4 regions of the Paenibacillus sp. RRE4 genome follow, and region 2 is predicted to be linked to each of the others. Evidence: predicted binding sites of a transcription regulator. Region 2 holds the regulator's gene; each other region holds the start of a gene.
The links. Region 2 encodes Rex, which represses fermentation and respiration genes when NADH is low (regulators of the CRP and FNR family bind a similar motif). Its sites were predicted from a motif close to TTGTGAAATATTTCACAA; they were not measured.

Region 1: the regulator Rex is predicted to act here: its motif matches at 1,924-1,941, upstream of nadA (quinolinate synthase NadA).
Region 3: the regulator Rex is predicted to act here: its motif matches at 2,484-2,501, upstream of Q9R46_RS17815 (formate/nitrite transporter family protein).
Region 4: the regulator Rex is predicted to act here: its motif matches at 2,316-2,333, upstream of pflB (formate C-acetyltransferase).

Annotation. Positions count from the first base shown of each region.
Region 1 is NZ_JAUZUT010000014.1:45,349-49,736, forward strand. Features, by position in the region: gene ftsH (ATP-dependent zinc metalloprotease FtsH) at 1-1,717, shown strand, start outside; gene nadA (quinolinate synthase NadA) at 2,012-2,950, shown strand; gene nadB (L-aspartate oxidase) at 2,985-4,388, shown strand, end outside.
Region 2 is NZ_JAUZUT010000001.1:2,826,730-2,831,117, forward strand. Features, by position in the region: gene Q9R46_RS12700 (DUF5590 domain-containing protein) at 112-642, opposite strand; gene Q9R46_RS12705 (amidohydrolase) at 663-1,970, opposite strand; gene Q9R46_RS12710 (redox-sensing transcriptional repressor Rex) at 1,954-2,610, opposite strand; gene dinG (ATP-dependent DNA helicase DinG) at 2,829-4,388, opposite strand, start outside.
Region 3 is NZ_JAUZUT010000002.1:153,629-158,016, forward strand. Features, by position in the region: gene Q9R46_RS17810 (molybdopterin-containing oxidoreductase family protein) at 1-1,007, opposite strand, end outside; gene Q9R46_RS17815 (formate/nitrite transporter family protein) at 1,540-2,397, opposite strand; gene Q9R46_RS17820 (S-layer homology domain-containing protein) at 2,747-4,388, shown strand, end outside.
Region 4 is NZ_JAUZUT010000001.1:3,002,033-3,006,420, forward strand. Features, by position in the region: gene pflB (formate C-acetyltransferase) at 1-2,232, opposite strand, end outside; gene Q9R46_RS13615 (hypothetical protein) at 2,508-2,675, opposite strand; gene adhE (bifunctional acetaldehyde-CoA/alcohol dehydrogenase) at 3,549-4,388, opposite strand, start outside.

The DNA.
Region 1 (4,388 bases), on a different contig from region 2:
GAAGGGTGACAGCATCTGGTTAACGTTGCTGACTTCCTTTATTCCTTTGATCATTATGTTCCTGCTGTTCTTCTTCCTGTTTAATCAGGCTCAAGGCGGCGGCGGTAAAGTAATGAACTTTGGTAAAAGCCGTGCTCGCCTCTACAATGAAGAGAAGAAGCGCGTAACATTTGAAGATGTGGCGGGTGCAGACGAGGAGAAACAAGAGCTTGTTGAAGTCGTAGACTTCCTCAAGGACCCTCGGAAGTTCGCAGCCGTTGGGGCACGTATTCCGAAGGGCGTATTGCTCGTAGGTCCTCCAGGTACAGGTAAGACTTTGCTTGCTCGTGCTGTAGCCGGTGAAGCAGGTGTACCATTCTTCAGCATTTCCGGTTCCGACTTCGTTGAAATGTTTGTCGGTGTCGGTGCATCACGTGTACGTGACTTGTTCGAAAATGCAAAGAAAAATGCGCCTTGTATCATCTTTATTGACGAAATCGATGCAGTGGGACGCCAGCGTGGTGCTGGTCTTGGTGGCGGTCACGACGAACGTGAACAAACCCTGAACCAATTGCTCGTTGAGATGGACGGATTCGGTGCAAACGAAGGTATTATCATCGTTGCTGCCACGAACCGTGCAGACATTCTAGACCCTGCATTGTTGCGTCCAGGCCGTTTTGACCGTCAAATCACAGTGGATCGTCCAGATGTTAAAGGCCGTGAAGCTGTTCTGAAAGTACACTCCCGTAACAAACCGCTCACGAAAGATGTGAGACTGGACATTATTGCGAAGCGTACAACAGGTTTCTCGGGTGCAGATCTGGAGAACTTGCTGAATGAAGCGGCATTGCTCGCAGCACGCCGTAACAGAAAAGATATTTCCATGCGTGAAGTGGATGAGGCGATTGACCGTGTCATCGTTGGTACGGAGAAGAAAAGCCGTGTCATCAGTGATCGGGAGAAACGCATTGTTGCTTATCACGAAGCAGGCCATACCATTGTAGGATACTTCCTGGAACATGCTGATATGGTACATAAAGTGACCATCATTCCGCGCGGACGTGCGGGTGGATATGTAATCATGTTGCCAAAAGAAGACCGCATGCTCGTTACCAAACAGGAGTTGCTGGATAAAGTAACCGGACTTCTCGGAGGTCGCGTGGCGGAAGAATTGTTTATCGGTGAGATTGGTACCGGTGCATATAGTGACTTCCAACAAGCGACAGGTATCGTGCGCAGCATGGTTATGGAATATGGTATGAGTGAGAAACTGGGTCCAATGCAATTCGGAAGTTCACAAGGACAGGTATTCCTTGGACGGGATATCGGTCATGAGCAGAATTACTCGGATTCCATCGCATATGAGATTGACCAAGAGATGCAGCGCTTTATTAACGAATGTTATGAAAAGTGTAAAGCCCTCCTTACAAAACATACAAGAGAGATGCATCTGATTGCCGAAACATTGCTTGAAGTGGAAACGTTGGAAATGGATCAGATCAAGCAGTTGATCGAAACAGGTTCCTTGACACCAAAAGCAGATAGTGACAATTCGGGAGAAGGTACGCCAAATGAAGGCGGCGAGCCAATCATTGATAACATCGGTGATGTTCGCGTACGCATTCAGGGTAAAGATGAAACATCTGAGCCGCCAGCTGGTGATATTCCGAATGAAGCTCCTGACTTGGATAAGGGCAGCAATGATCCAAACGATGGCGGTACGAAACCGACATCTTAATATCACATGTCCGGTCATGCTATCGGAAAGATAAGAGAGCCCTCGTGGCTCTCTTTTTTTGTAGAAATTATTCATTCGTAGAAGAAACAGATAATCAAGAGCTAAATGGCGAACCGGACAGCATAAGGGGGATAAGGGAGTATATCCTGCCCTTTTTCATTTATTGACAGAGTCGTGAACGTTGTGTACATTAGTTGTTAAACCGCTTGTGATTCGTTTCACCAGCGAACATAACGACACAGGTTAGCCCATGAAACAGCGCTTGACGCTGTCCCGATAAGGAGAGGATCACAGGTGGAAGCTCTGGCTTTAGAGCGCAAGGCTGAGATGAATCGTGAGCTGCGTGAGCGGCTGATGGAACTCAAGAAGGAACGTAATGCTATTATTCTTGCTCATTATTATCAACGTGATGAAGTACAGGAAGTCGCAGATTTTCGCGGAGATTCTTTCCTGCTTGCCCAGAAGGCGGCACAAACAGATGCAGACGTTATTGTATTCTGCGGTGTTCATTTTATGGGTGAAAGCGCTAAAATTCTGGCTCCCAATAAAACCGTTTTGATTCCTGATGAACGTGCTGGGTGCCCGATGGCGGATATGGTGAACGTGGACGGATTACGTAAGTTGAAGGCACAACATCCGAACGCCAAGGTAGTCACCTACATTAATTCCTCGGCTGAGATCAAAGCAGAAACAGATATTTGCTGTACATCAGCCAATGCTGTTCGTGTAATCCAGTCCGTAGATGCAGAGGAAATCATCTGGGTACCTGATAAAAACCTGGGGCATTATGTACAGCAGCACACAGACAAGAAGATGATCATCTGGGAAGGATACTGCAATACACACGATATGCTCACGGTAAAAGATGTTGTTGAGATGAAGGCTAAATATCCGAATGCTGAGTTTGTAGTGCACCCTGAATGCCGCCCTGAAGTTGTAGAAATGGGTGACTTTGTAGGTAGTACAACAGCGATTCTGGAATATTGCAAAAAATCCTCCACGAAGGAATTCATTGTCGGCACAGAGGATGGTACAGGATATCAGCTTCGCCTCGACAGTCCGGATAAACAGTTCCATTTTGCAACCAAGTTCCTGGTATGTCCAAACATGAAGGTTAACAACCTGAAGAAGCTGGTCAAATGCCTGGAAACGATGAAACCGCAGATTTATGTCCCTCCTGCTGTTGCTGATAAAGCCAGAGAATCACTAGAGCGCATGTTACTGGTGAAGTAACATGCGTTACTCTTGCTCCGAGACAGGTGAAACGATGATACCGCAATATATATATGATTTCGACCTCTCTGCGCTGCCGATGGTAGAGACCGATGTACTGGTGATTGGTTCAGGCATTGCTGGCCTGTTTACCGCAATTAAGGCTAGCGAACAGCATCGTGTTCTGATGATTACGAAGAAGTCTTTGCTTGAGAGTAACACCAGATATGCGCAGGGCGGGATTGCGGCTGTTATTGCTGAAGATGATTCTCCTGCGTACCACTTGCAAGATACTCTTGTTGCCGGAGCGGGTTTGTGCCGATCCGAGGCGGTTGAAGTCTTGGTGAATGAGGGCCCGGACGGTGTCAGAGAACTGATCCGTCTGGGGACATTGTTCGATCTGGAGAACGGCGAATTGGCGTTGACGCAGGAAGGTGCGCACAGCCACCGCCGTATTTTACATGCCAATGGGGATGCAACTGGATATGAGATCGTAAGAGCGCTCGCCGTTGAGGTTCACGAGCATTCGGGCATTGACGTTTGGGATGAGCACTTTGTGGTGGATTTGATTACGGATCGAGGAGAATGTATCGGCGCTCTGATTCTGAAAGAAGACGGCTCAAAGGTATTTGTCAAAGCAAAAGCAACAGTGCTCTGCTCGGGCGGGGCGGGACAGCTGTATCGTTATACAACTAATCCCGATGTAGCTACAGCTGACGGGGTAGCTATGGCATACCGTGCGGGGGCTATAGTTCGTGATATGGAATTTATCCAGTTCCACCCGACATCCTTATGTTACCCGGGAGCACCCCGCTTCCTGGTATCTGAAGCGGTACGCGGGGAAGGGGCTTACCTTCGCAACGTGAAGGGTGAGCGTTTTATGGAGAAATATCACCCGCAGCTTGAATTGGCGCCTCGTGATATTGTAGCTAGAGCGATTGTCAGCGAGATGGAACTGACAAACAGCACCTTTGTGTACCTCGACATTACCCATGAGCAGCCGGAGATGGTGAAACATCGTTTTCCTACTATTTATGAAACTTGTATGCGTTACGGTCTCGACATGACTACGGATTGGATTCCGGTTGCGCCTGCGGCTCATTATATGATGGGCGGAGTAAAGACGGACTTGAGTGGTGAGAGCAGTATCCCCCGTTTATTTGCCTGTGGCGAGGTATCCTCTACCGGCGTGCACGGAGCCAATCGACTAGCGAGCAATTCCTTATCTGAAGCGATTGTATTTGGCCGCAGAATCGTGGAACGTATTCATTCGTTGCCGCCGCTCGAAGGGACACTGGGGAGAGATGTAAAATCTCCGAGCACAGAAAATAAGAACATTAACGATGCGAAAGAGCAGCAGCATTCCAAGCCGGTATCGGAAAGACGTTTACGTCTGCAAAAGATGATGGTTCGTCAAGTGGGTCTGCGAAGAAATGGAACTAATCTGAGGCAGGCTATA
Region 2 (4,388 bases):
CGAAAAACCGGTTCAGTCGGTGTCCCGTCTGCCGGTTTTTTGCTTGTTTTTATGTGAGACTATGTTGAGTTGACCGTTCTATTGATCTTAACGGAGGAAAGAAAGACGAAGTCAGCTGTTCGGTAACGTATATACCAGATCTACTTGCTCTCCGTTGCTAAATCGGTAAAAGCGATAATAGTTATGCGTCTCATCGTTATAATACACTTGCCATACATAGATATTGTTCACAACGCCTGGCATGATTCGTTTGATCTCACCGTCTGGAACGTCTGAGCTAAAAAGGTTGCGAATCTGCGTTTCGGACATCCCGTTCTGCAATAGCTCACTGTGCACACCTGCCGCGCCTTGAACAGGCTGATTGTTATTATCAAACTTAACCCAGACCATAATGTCCTGATTATCTTTGTTTTTAGCTGTCATCGTCCAGTAAATGTTGTCAGAGCCATTCTTCTCGCCCCAGACGTACTTTCGAAGCTCATCAGTCGATGTAATCCCCAACTGGTCTTGTGCGGCTTGTACAGCCAATGCTTCTTCTTTACGCTGATCTTGTGTTACATAGACGTAATATTGCTGAAGTCCAATCAAAATCAGAACAAGAATGAGCAACGATATCCATATCCACTTCTTTTTTTTCTTCAAGAGTTGAACTTCCTTTCCTCTTAACGCGCAAGCAATTGATCAAAAGCCAACTGGGATTCACGCAAAATGCGCTCTTCATCCAGTGTTAAACATTCACCATGTTTTACGACTTGTTTGCCATCTACCCATACATGCTCCACATCTTTCGCCGAAGCCGAGTAGATTGCATGGGAAATCAAATCCGTGTGCGGATAGAAATGAGCCTGTTCAATGTTGAGCGCAATAAAATCAGCCTTTTTACCAACTTGCAAAGCTCCGGTATCGTTCAGGAAGATGGACTTCGCACCGTAAGCTGTTCCAAGAAGCAACGCTTCCCCGGCAGGTACGGCGGTAGGATCACCGGATACTCCTTTATGAATTAAAGCTGCAAGTCTCATTTCCTCAAACATATCCAGATTGTTGTTGCTTGCCGGTCCGTCTGTTCCCAGGGATACAGTAACTCCTGCTTTCAACAAAGCAGGAACACGGGCTACACCGGATGCAAGCTTCAAGTTACTACCCGGATTATGGGATACAGCGACATCATGACGTGCCAAAATCTCAATTTCTTCATCGTTGAGATGCACAGCATGCGCTACGAGCGAAGGACGTGAGAAAAAGCCATGCTTCTCCAGATGTGCCACTGGACGCAAGCCATAATCTGATACATTCTGCTCCACTTCACGAAGCGTCTCCGACATGTGAGTATGGAGAGGCAGGTTTAAATCATGCGCAACCTGAACAAGCTTCTCTATGTATTCTGGAGGGCATGTGTAAGGCGCGTGCGGAGAGATTACGGTTGTAATGCGTTCATTCGCCTGTCCATTCCATTCACGAGCAAATGCTGCGGACTCTTCGAGCTTTCTCATCTGCTCTTCTTCCGAACACAGTCCAATGACACCGCGAGCCAGCGCAGCTCTTGCCCCTGACTGTTCAACCACTTTTGCCACCTGATCCATATGGTCATACATGTCCAGGAAAGCCGTGGTTCCGCCTTTTAACATCTCAAGCACCGAAAGTGATGCTCCCCAATACACGTCCTCAGAAGTCATTTTGGCTTCCATGGGCCACATTTTTTCTTGTAACCACACTTGCAGTGCCAGGTCATCACCATGACCTCGAAGCAAGGACATTGCTGCATGACCATGCGTATTGATCAGACCCGGCAGGAAGAGCAGTCCTTTTCCATCCACTTTAGGCAGGTTCTCGTCACCATCCGGCAGCGTCTCACCAATATGCACAATCTTGTCATTTTCAACAACCATATACCCTTGAACCACAGTCCAATTGGCCCCTTCGTTTACTGCAAATCTACCATTGTGGATTACCCATTTATTCGTCGTTGTCATCAAGCTCATCTTCCTTCCCGTTCTCCAAATAATATGCCAAACTGAGCAAATCCGTTGTAAAGTCAGCATGATGAATCCGCACATGTGAAGGCGTTTTTAGAATCGTCGGCGCAAAATTCAGAATTGCCTCGATGCCCGATTCAATCAGTTGGTCGGCAACATTCTGAGCTTCGGTGTCCGGCACCGTGATGATACCAATACGGATATTTTCTTTCTGAACCGCTTCCGTAAGTTCTTCCATCGGTTGTACGGTCAGGCTATTAATTTTACTGCCAATCTTGGGCCCATAGGCATCAAAAATAGCGACAATTTTCATATTATCCTTCAAATAAGCGTTATAATTCGATAAAGCATGTCCGAGATTACCGGCTCCCACCAGAGCCACATTAATTTGCTGATCAATTTTCAAAATGTGACGAATCTTCTCGATCAGGTAAGACACATCATACCCGATTCCTTTACGACCAAAATCACCGAAATAAGCTAAATCTTTACGGATTTGAGCCGGATTCAGATCCAGTCGCTGTCCCAGCTCCTGCGAGGAAACCGTTGTCACCTCACGCTGAACCAACTCGTTTAAATAACGCAAATATACAGGCAGACGCCGTACTACCGCTTCTGATATTTTATCCGATTTCATTCTTGCTCCCCCTTACCATCGCCACGATTAAATAAATATTGAAAAGATGAGCATTCTGTATACATGCAATATCCATGCATGATGTCCTCATACAGAATGCCCGAATTATTAGGAATATAAGTTCAGTGAAGCGTTGCCCTGTTCGAACTTTGTGAAGTCTTCTTCAAAGTTTAACGCCATGGTGAAGTTCAATGCAATGTTATAGCTGTACATCGTCATTATTTTTGATTATCCACAGGTCGATCTAACCATTCAGCAATACGGGGAACCATCTGTTCTGTCAGCATATGCTCCATCTTTGGTCCCGGTAGCGAATACAGGAAGTACTTGCCGTAATAAGCTTCAATTACGCGCGTATCATACACAATGACGATTCCGCGATCTTTGCCCGTGCGAACAAGCCTGCCGAACCCCTGCTTGAAGCGAATGACTGCCTGTGGCACAGACAGCTTCATGAATGGATTTTTCTTCTGCTCTTGCAACAATTCACTCTTCGCTTCCAGAAGCGGATGGTTAGGCGGCTGGAAAGGCAGTCTCACAATCGCAAGACAGGTCAGCGCCTCACCCGGAATATCCACGCCCTCCCAGAAGCTGCTCGTACCCAGCAGGACTGCTGCTTTGGCATCCTGGAAGCGTCGGGTCAACTTCGAACGATTGCCGCTGTCAACACCTTGCCCCAGTAGCGAGATGTCATTCCCGGACAAAGCCTCTTTCAGCGGCTCATAGACTTGTCGAAGCATTTTATAAGAGGTAAACAGCACCATCATACGTCCTCGAGTTGCAATCGCCGTCTCAGCAAGAGAGTGCACCAGCATCTGAACAAAGTGTGCGTCCCCTACGCTTCCCTTCAGACTCGGGAAATCCCGCGGGATTACTAACAAAGCTTGTTCCCGATAATTAAATGGGGAAGGTAGCATCGAGGTCAGAAGCCGATTATTGTCGGCTGCTTCCTGCAAACCCAGTTGCTCAATCATGAACTGGAATGACTTATCCACCGACAGCGTAGCCGATGTAAGCACAACGCTTTTCTTTTTATCGAAAAACATCTCTTTCAGTTGCGCACTCACATCCACCGGAACAGCGTACAACTGGAGTGACTTGCTACGGAACTGTCCGCTGGCCTCCATCCAGTACACGGTCTTGGCATCATCCATACGCATGAAGAATCTTAAATTCTCCTTCATCGTGGTCAGATCTTTCAAAAGCCCGGTGATATCTGTAATCAGACTGTCAGACTGGTAATCATCCTGATCTTCTTTTACTTCAAGCAGTAGTTTGTCACCCTTGCGCACCAAATCACCCAAAGTCACATAGATCTGGTTCTCCAAATCTTGCAGCTCCTGCCACTTGGCAGGCTTCTGAGACGCTTTAAGGCGTAGCGAGAACTGTCCGGTCTCCCCTGGAGAAGCATCACTCCGTTCAGGCAAAAGACCAAACAGAGCATCGCTCAGACGATCCCACATTTCCTTCACTTCGACGGCAAGGGGAAACATTTGATCCACCATCGAACCCCATTGTCCCCCGTTCTCGTGCCTTGACAGCTGGGAGCGCAACATTGGAAGCTGACCGTTACGACTATCTTTAAACAAACGGGTCAACGTGTGTACGAGAGTAAAATACTTCATGTGAAGCCCAAGGTGTTTACCCGCTACATCTTCAAGATGGTGCGCCTCATCAATGACCAAACTTTCATAAGCCGGCAACAGCTGATGAGCAGCCTTCACGTCTGTAAATAGTTTGGAGTGATTGGTAATCACAATGTCAGAAAGTCCTGCTTC
Region 3 (4,388 bases), on a different contig from region 2:
CTGTTCGTGCGAACGGCACCGCCGCCGCGCTTCAGCCACTGACCCGTAATTGCAGGCAGGCAGGCGATGCTACGCACGTTCATGCCCCCATTGTCATGATGCTGCAAGCCATTGCCAATATGAATATGAGCGGCCTGCGCTCTTCCGTAGAGCTCTGCCAGCTCCACAATCGTTTCTTCCGGCACGCCTGTAGTGCGTGCTACCCGTTCCGGGGTGTAACTGCGCACATGCTCGCGTAGCGCTTCGTGTCCCACGGTATATTTTTGCATAAATGCTTCATTCGTCAGTCCTTGCTCAAACAGCACATGCATCATACCAAGTGCCAGTGCACTGTCCGTACCCGGATAGAGCGGAATAAACCAGTCTGCCCATTGCGCCGTCCGGTTGCGATGAACGTCAATGACAACGATTTTGGCACCGTTCTTGCGGGCCTTCTCCGCGAGCACAACCTGATGCATATTGGTACTAACAATGTTACCACCCCACACCACGATCAGATCTGCATGCTCTGTATCCTCAGGCAACGTGCCGTGGTTAGCTCCCATCGTATATTTCCAGCCCGTATTACCGGCCGCATTACATATCGTCTGCTCCAGCACGCTTGCGCCCAGAGCATTGAAGAAACGCCGATCCATGCCGTCTACGCCAAGCACGCCCATATTACCGTAAAAACTATAAGGAAGAATGCTCTCTGGTCCATACGTTGCAGACAAGTCTTTGAACTTTCCTGTAATTTCCTGAATCGCTTCGTCCCAGCTGATACGCTCGAACTTGCCTTCACCTTTGGCGCCGACGCGTCGCATCGGATATTGAAGCCGCTCGGGATGATACACCCGCTCCGTCATATTTCGAACTTTATTACAGATCGCGCCCTTCGTAATCGGGTGATCCGGATTACCCGTAACCTTCGTAATCTTACCGTTTTCTTTATGTAATAGCAGACCACATGTGTCTGGACAATCGAGCGGGCATACCGCTGGAAATACACCATTCTCCTGTTCAATCATCATTGGGCTCCCCCTCTTTGAATAGCTATCCCTATATCATATCCCGTTCAGGGTTATAACGTAAAGAGAACAGAACGAATCGGCCAAATCTTCATCATTGCTGGGTAGCATGTTATGTGTGCAAACTGGTCATTTCATTCAAAAATTTTAATTTTGAAAAAGTTTTCTGCCTATGATTCATTCTCTGAATCCAGGGGTAAATAAAGAACAAGGCATTAGGCTGGTGTTTCCCCACTTCCTCCTCATGCCATATCATGGACCACTCCCGAAATTCGCCATGCTCAGGTTTCGTTCCCCCGAACCTTGTCATGGCGAATTTAATTTTGGGCAAAAAAAAGATGACCCTATCTCATCTCCCCACGATCAACCTTGTCGTGAAGCGATAAGATGCACCATCTCACTTCGTTATTCCGTATTCTTATCTGATAACTCCCCGTACCCCAACTTAATTTCACAAGCCGGTTTATTTTCTTAGCTTCTGACTATTTATGCTTACAAATACGATGCTCTTAAGTGTCGACTCTGTCATCTGTTATGCCTGTTTACTCCACATCCCTCTGCTTTCTGCTTCTACAGGAGACACTTTAGCAGGGACAACCGTATCCGGCTTGACCTCCGGCTCTGTTTTACGCAGATAGACCATCCAATATGCAGCCGCTACGAACAACGCTCCACCCGTCAGATTACCTAGCCACACCGGGATGAAATTCATGACATACTGACCCCAGGAATAATGGCCCTCAAAGATCGCCGCCGGAATCAGAAACATGTTGGCCACAACGTGCTGAAAGCCGATCGCCACAAACGCCATCGTTGGAAACCAAATGCCCAGAATTTTACCGCTCATCGTATCGGCTGCATAAGACAGCCAGACAGCTAGCGCCACCAGCCAGTTGCAGCCTATGCCCGAGATAAAAGCCTGCAGGAAGCTATCATGCAATTTATGTCCTGCCATATCGACCACTTTGGTCAGGTATACACCATCTGCGGTAAGCCCAAGGACATGACCGAAGAAAAATGCCACAAACAGGGCACCAAGCAGGTTACCCACCGTCACAAGCAGCAGGTTCTTCAACATCGTGGCTGGAGAGATTTTACGTGTGATTGCAGCAAGCGGTACAGCCATCATATTACCCGTCAACAGTTCTCCGCCGCCAATCAAGACCAGAATCAGACCTACCGGGAACACCGCCGCTCCGATGAATGTTGCAATGCTCCCCCACTCCGGTGGTGCAGATGCGATTACGCGAATATCCAGCAGAAACCCAAGCGCGATAAAGGCTCCCGCCAGGAAACCAAGAATCAGCACAGAAGAAACCGGATTCTGTGCTTTCTTAACACCAGCCTGTGCCGTATATTGTGCAACCTCTAAAGGCGTTTTTGTCGCCATATGTCATCCTCTCCTTTATCTTCAAACCGTTCGCAAATCATTAAATTCATCTATGGTTTTATTGTATCTCGACCTTGCCCAAAACTTTGTGCAAATAATCACAATCACAATAAACAACATGATTATATCCATCCATTTAATATGATCTAATACTATATTAGGGACTATCCGATATAAATAAAAACCCACCATAAATTTGTTATGCATAGAATGATGTTTACTTATCTTTCGCCCCCGTTTAGCTTACATTAATTTGTTGCAAGCCAAACTGCAGGATCGCACAAAACTTGAGCTTCCATGCTCTAAGAAACTCCGTTTTAAAAACTATATTACAGAGGAGGCATTAAACATGTTCAAGCATTCATTTCAATGGAAAGTTGTTATGGTCTATACTTTGGTTCTCACTCTCATCCTACCCGGTGTTTTTGTTCCCGTGAACCAAGCTTCTGCTAACGGGAATATGAATCTCCTATCCGCAGTCAATAATAATTTGGATCGAAATTTGAATACTGTTATCTTTGCCAACGGGAAATATACTGCTGTAGGTGAAAAAGGGAACATCATTCAGTCAACCAGTGGACTAGACTGGACTCGTGTGAATACGGGAGCATCTAATGCTAAAACTTCATGGAGAAGCCTTGTCTATGCGAACAATATGTACGTTGCAGTCGGAGTTGAAACGAATGCTTCCGCAAAAGCGAGATTGATTACTTCCTCTGATGGAGAACACTGGACGGATAGATCCGCTGTAATAGATGGAAGTATACTTCAAAAGGCAGTCTACATCGAAGGCAAGTTCTATGTCGTTGGCGGAAAATGGCACGCTTCTGATCGAAATCAGGATATTGGAATTATCTATTCATCTTCAGACGGAGAGAATTGGACACTGTGGAGTAGTATGCCAAAAATTTGGCCTTCAAGTTCAACGACAAGTACAACGTTTTATTTAATGGATTTAGCCTACATATCAGGTAGATATGTTGTTGGCGGGAATGTATTTGGTGGATATGCCTACTCTAATAACGGAATAAGTTGGACAAATGGATTTCGTGGTAGTAACTCCCTCTCTTCTTTTTCCATTTATAACGAAAAACTGTATATGATCGAAAACTATCATGATGGTTATTCTAGCAGTGATGGAATAACGTTCACAGCAGACCCTTCCTATAATGATACATTGGGAACGACACTTATTGGAACGACACTTTATCGTTTTGGTAAAGCAGGGAAACTAGACACTTCAGCAGATAATGGCGTGAGTTGGAGTTCGCAGCCTAAGATAACGAATATAGATATCAAGTCTTTAGCTTCCAATGGTACCGGCATAGCCCTTGTCACCTCCGCACCTAATAGTCTAGTGGTTACAGCGGACAAGTCCACGTGGAAAAAAACCGCGGCAAACCTGCAAAGTATTGCTTATAGTGGAAGTTCATGGGTTGTTGCAGGTCAAACCGTTTATAACAATACGTTGACCGATAGCATGATACTACATTCCTCAAGTGGCTGGGATAGTTTACATGCAAATGATCAATTGAAACCGAAAGATCATTTTTCTAAAGTTGCTTTCGGGAATAATATGTTTGTTGCTATGGGATCGCAGATCGGAACATCAACCGATGGAGAACATTGGACACTTAATGACCTCCCTGCAGGTGTAACAGGCAAAGTTCAGGCATTAACCTATGGCGTAACCGGGGGATTCCTTGGTATTACGGATACAGGCAATACTTTAACTTCTTCAGATGGAGTGTTGTGGACAAAGGGAAGCGATCTCCCTGCCTCAGCATCGGTATCTAATGTTAAATATGTGAATGGGATATACGTAGCTGTCGGCTACCAGACCTTGTTAAAATCCAATCAACTCGGAAACAATTGGGTCTCGGTTGATGATCCAGATGATAACATCGTCGATAATTACTACAATTTAAATGACATCATCTATGATAACGGGAGTTTTAAAATCGTTGGTTCTGACGAAAACTCTAACCCTA
Region 4 (4,388 bases), 180 kb from region 2:
GATAACATCCAGCTGCTGCTCACGCGTCAGTTTAATGAAGTTAACTGCGTAACCCGACACCCGTACGGTCAATTGCGGATATTGTTCCGGGTGATCCATTGCATCAATCAGTTGCTGACGATCAAATACGTTCACGTTCAAGTGATGCGCATTTTGACCGAAATATCCATCCATCATCGCAGTCAGATTGGATTTGCGTGTAGCATCTTCTTTACCCAGCGCTTTTGGCACAATGGAGAAGGTATTGGAAATACCGTCAAGGCTGTGTTCATAAGGCAGTTTCGCTACCGAGCCGAGCGATGCCAGCGCACCTTTTTTATCCCGACCATGCATTGGGTTCGCCCCTGGTGCGAATGGTTCGCCTGCTTTACGTCCATCTGGTGTTGTTCCTGTTTTCTTACCGTACACAACGTTGGAAGTGATGGTCAGTACAGATTGCGTTGGCATTGCGTTACGATAGGCTTTGTGCTTGCGAATCATGCTCATGAAGCTTTCCACCAGCTCTACCGCAATGTTATCTACACTGTCATCGTTGTTGCCGTAGCAAGGGAATTCACCTTCAATTTCAAAATCAACGGCAATGCCTTGTTCGTTGCGAATCGGTTTAACTTTGGCATATTTGATCGCACTGAGTGAGTCCGCCGCTACCGACAGTCCCGCGATACCGCAAGCCATCGTACGCAGAATATCGCGGTCATGGAGTGCCATTTCAATCCGCTCGTAGCTGTATTTATCATGCATGTAGTGGATCACGTTAAGAGTGTTCATGTACAGTTTAGCCAGCCACTCCATCATCGGTTTGAAGCGTTTCATAACCTCATTGTAGTCCAGTACTTCACTTGTAATGGCAGGATACTCCGGACCAACCTGTGCTCCCGATTTTTCGTCACGTCCACCGTTGATCGCATACAGCAATGCTTTTGCCAAGTTGGCACGTGCGCCGAAGAATTGCATTTGTTTACCGATCTTCATCGCAGATACACAGCAGGCAATACCGTAATCATCGCCATAGATCGGACGCATCAGATCATCATTTTCATACTGGATAGAGCTGGTTTCAATCGATACTTTACTGCAATAATCTTTGAAAGCTTCAGGCAGCTTCGTGGACCACAGGACCGTCAAGTTTGGCTCTGGAGCAGGTCCCAGGTTGTGCAGTGTATGCAGGAAACGGAAGCTGTTTTTGGTTACACGTGTCTCGCCATTGACGGACATCCCGCCGATGGACTCGGTTACCCATGTTGGGTCACCACTGAACAATTCGTTGTAATCCGGCGTACGCAGGAATTTGACAATCCGCAGTTTCATGACAAAGTGGTCAACCAGTTCTTGAGCCTGTTCTTCCGTCAGGATACCTTCTTGCAAATCACGTTCAATGTAAATATCCAGGAAGGAGGATACACGTCCAAGGGACATTGCGGCACCGTTCTGTTCTTTGATCGCTGCAAGGTAACCGAAGTACAACCATTGGAATGCTTCTTTAGCCGTTGTTGCTGGTAATGAAATATCGAAGCCATGCATCTCACCCAGTTGTTTCAGTTCTTGCAGTGCACGAATCTGTTCAGACAACTCTTCGCGCAAACGAATAACATCTTCATCAATTACGTCGACTTCGAGTGCATTGAGTTCACCTTTTTTGTTACGAATAAGGAAGTCTACTCCGTACAAAGCAACCCGGCGATAGTCTCCGATGATCCGTCCACGGCCGTAAGCATCTGGCAGACCTGTGATAATCCCTGCTTTACGTGCTGCACGCATCTCGGCAGTGTAAGCGTCGAATACACCTTGGTTATGCGTTTTACGAATGTTAGTAAATATATCAATGACACCTTGTGGCATTTCGAAACCGTATGCTTCACAAGCATCAATCATCATACGAATTCCGCCGAATGGCTGAATGGAACGTTTGAATGGAGCGTCTGTTTGAACCCCGACAATTTGCTCTTTGGACTGATCCAGGTAACCTGGTTGATGAGATGTAATGGTTGAAGGTGTGTTCACGTCCACATCAAGCACGCCGCCATTATCACGCTCTTTTTTGGTCAGATCAGATACGATATCCCACAATTCTTTGGTGTTTTGGGTAGCGTCTGCGAGGAAAGCTTCATCCCCGTAATATGGAGACAGATTGTGTACCAGAAAATCATTCACATCTACGGTCTTGGTCCAAGTTCCTTTAGTAAAGTTTCTCCAGCCTGTTTGTTGTTTGACATCTTTTTCGATCACCGACATCTTAATCCCTCCGCTTTTTTGGATTTCTGGACACATCACATTGTTGCAGTACACGTATCATCAGATGTCCAGATCCGCGATTTATGTGAATTGTTTCACATTATCCGGAACACGATCTCTCTACTTGGGAACCGGAACCGCGGAATGATTGTTTTCTTTACATTTTCAGTATAAGTCATGCTGATTTTAGCATCTGTGATTTTTATCACAAACTTTGCGACCTTTCTCACTCTGGTTGGGCGTTGTCTTGTTGCACGCTTTTACGGTTGTTCACACTAGGCCACTCCGCGGGCAGCACAACTACAGATCGCTGTTATCCCCGGATTTTTTCGATTCACTTTTTCAAAGTGAAAATCCGGTGATAAAGGCGAACGCTCCGCTTCTTCCGTCTGTCCTGCCCGCTCCGTTATCGTGTGAACCTCTTCTATTGTGCAAACAGCCACCTCCCCTCCCGTTCCCACCGTTTTGGGGAACCATTGCTCCGTTAAGCTCGGAGCAACTGAAAGATTGAAGGAGGTTCCTGAAAAACGGATGCTCCGCCTTTCCGTTTTTCTGCCCATTTTGATTCACTACACTTTGGAGCTACATGCTGTTCCTGCGGTCTATTACTCCGTTCCACTGGGAGTAGAGTAACAAGTGCTGAAACTGCTCCTGAAAAACGGATGCTCCGCTTCTCCGTTTTTTTGCCCATTTTGACTTCTACACTTCGGAGCTCCATGCTGTTCCCGTGGTTTATTACTCCGTTCCTCTGGGAGTAAAGTAACAAGTGCTAAAAATCAGTCCTGAAAAACGGATGCTCTGCCTCTCCGTTTTTCTGCCCATTTTGACTTCTACACTTCGGAGCTCCATACTGTTCCCGTGGTTTTTACTCCGTTTCTCTGGCAGTGGAGTGAACAAGTGCTAAAAATCAGTCCTGAAAAACGGATGCTCCGCTTCTCCGTTTTTCTGCCCATTTTGACTTCTACACTTCGGAGCTCCATGCTGTTCCTGCGGTTTATTACTCCGTTTCTCTGGGAGTAGAGTAACAAATGCTGAAACTGCTCCTGAAAAACGAATGCTCCGCTTCTCCGTTTTTCTGCCCATTTTGACTTACTACACTCCAGTGCTGGACACTGTCCTGAAAAAAGGATGTCTCGCCTCGCCGCTTTTCGGGCTTACCTCTCCGTACGCTTGTTCACTCCCCTCTTTCCCACCTCCTTTCCTGTTTCTCTGTCTTTTTGCAACTATACGGCAATCGGGGCTCCCCGATATGGGGAACCCCTGAATCACTTGCAACAATCTGAAATGGTTATTTGTTGAATGTTGCTTGTTGCTTGTTATTCAAATTTGCCATAGAAAGCGTTGCGGTACACATCAGCCAGTTCAGTTACAAGCGGCAGTTTTGGATTCGCTGTTGTACATTGGTCCTCGAAGGCCCGATCTGCCAAGTAATCTACACGCGATTCGAAGTCTTTCGCATCAAATCCGATTTCCTGGAACGATTCTTCGATACCCAGTTTTTTGTTCAACTCACGGATCGCTTTAATCAAGCTGTTCACGCCTTCTTCGGTTGTACGTGCTGGCAATCCGAGAATACGGGCGATTTCAGCGTACCGCTCATCTGCCACAAAGTGCGAATATTTCGGGAACGATGCAAATTTCGTCGGTTTTTTCGCATTGTAACGAATGACGTGTGGCATCAGGATCGCATTGGTGCGTCCGTGTGCGGTGTGGTACTGACCGCCCCATTTATGCGCCAAGCTGTGGTTAATGCCCAGAAACGCGTTGGCAAACGCCATACCCGCAATCGTCGAAGCATTGTGCATTTTCTCGCGTGCCAGTTTGTCACCCTGTAATGCGGATTGCTCCAGATATTGGAACACCAGTTGGATGGCTTTGATTGCCAGACCGTCTGTGTAGTCGTTCGCCATCACGGATACATATGCTTCAATGGCGTGAGTCAATACGTCCATACCGGTATCGGCTACTGCGGTTCTTGGCAAGCTGTATACAAATTCAGGGTCTACAATCGCTACGTCTGGTGTTAATTCATAGTCAGCCAGCGGATACTTGGTATTGCCATGCTCTTTATCTGTAATGACCGCAAACGATGTGACTTCCGAACCCGTACCCGATGTTGTCGGAATGGCTACGAACTTCGCTTTTGATCCGAGTCT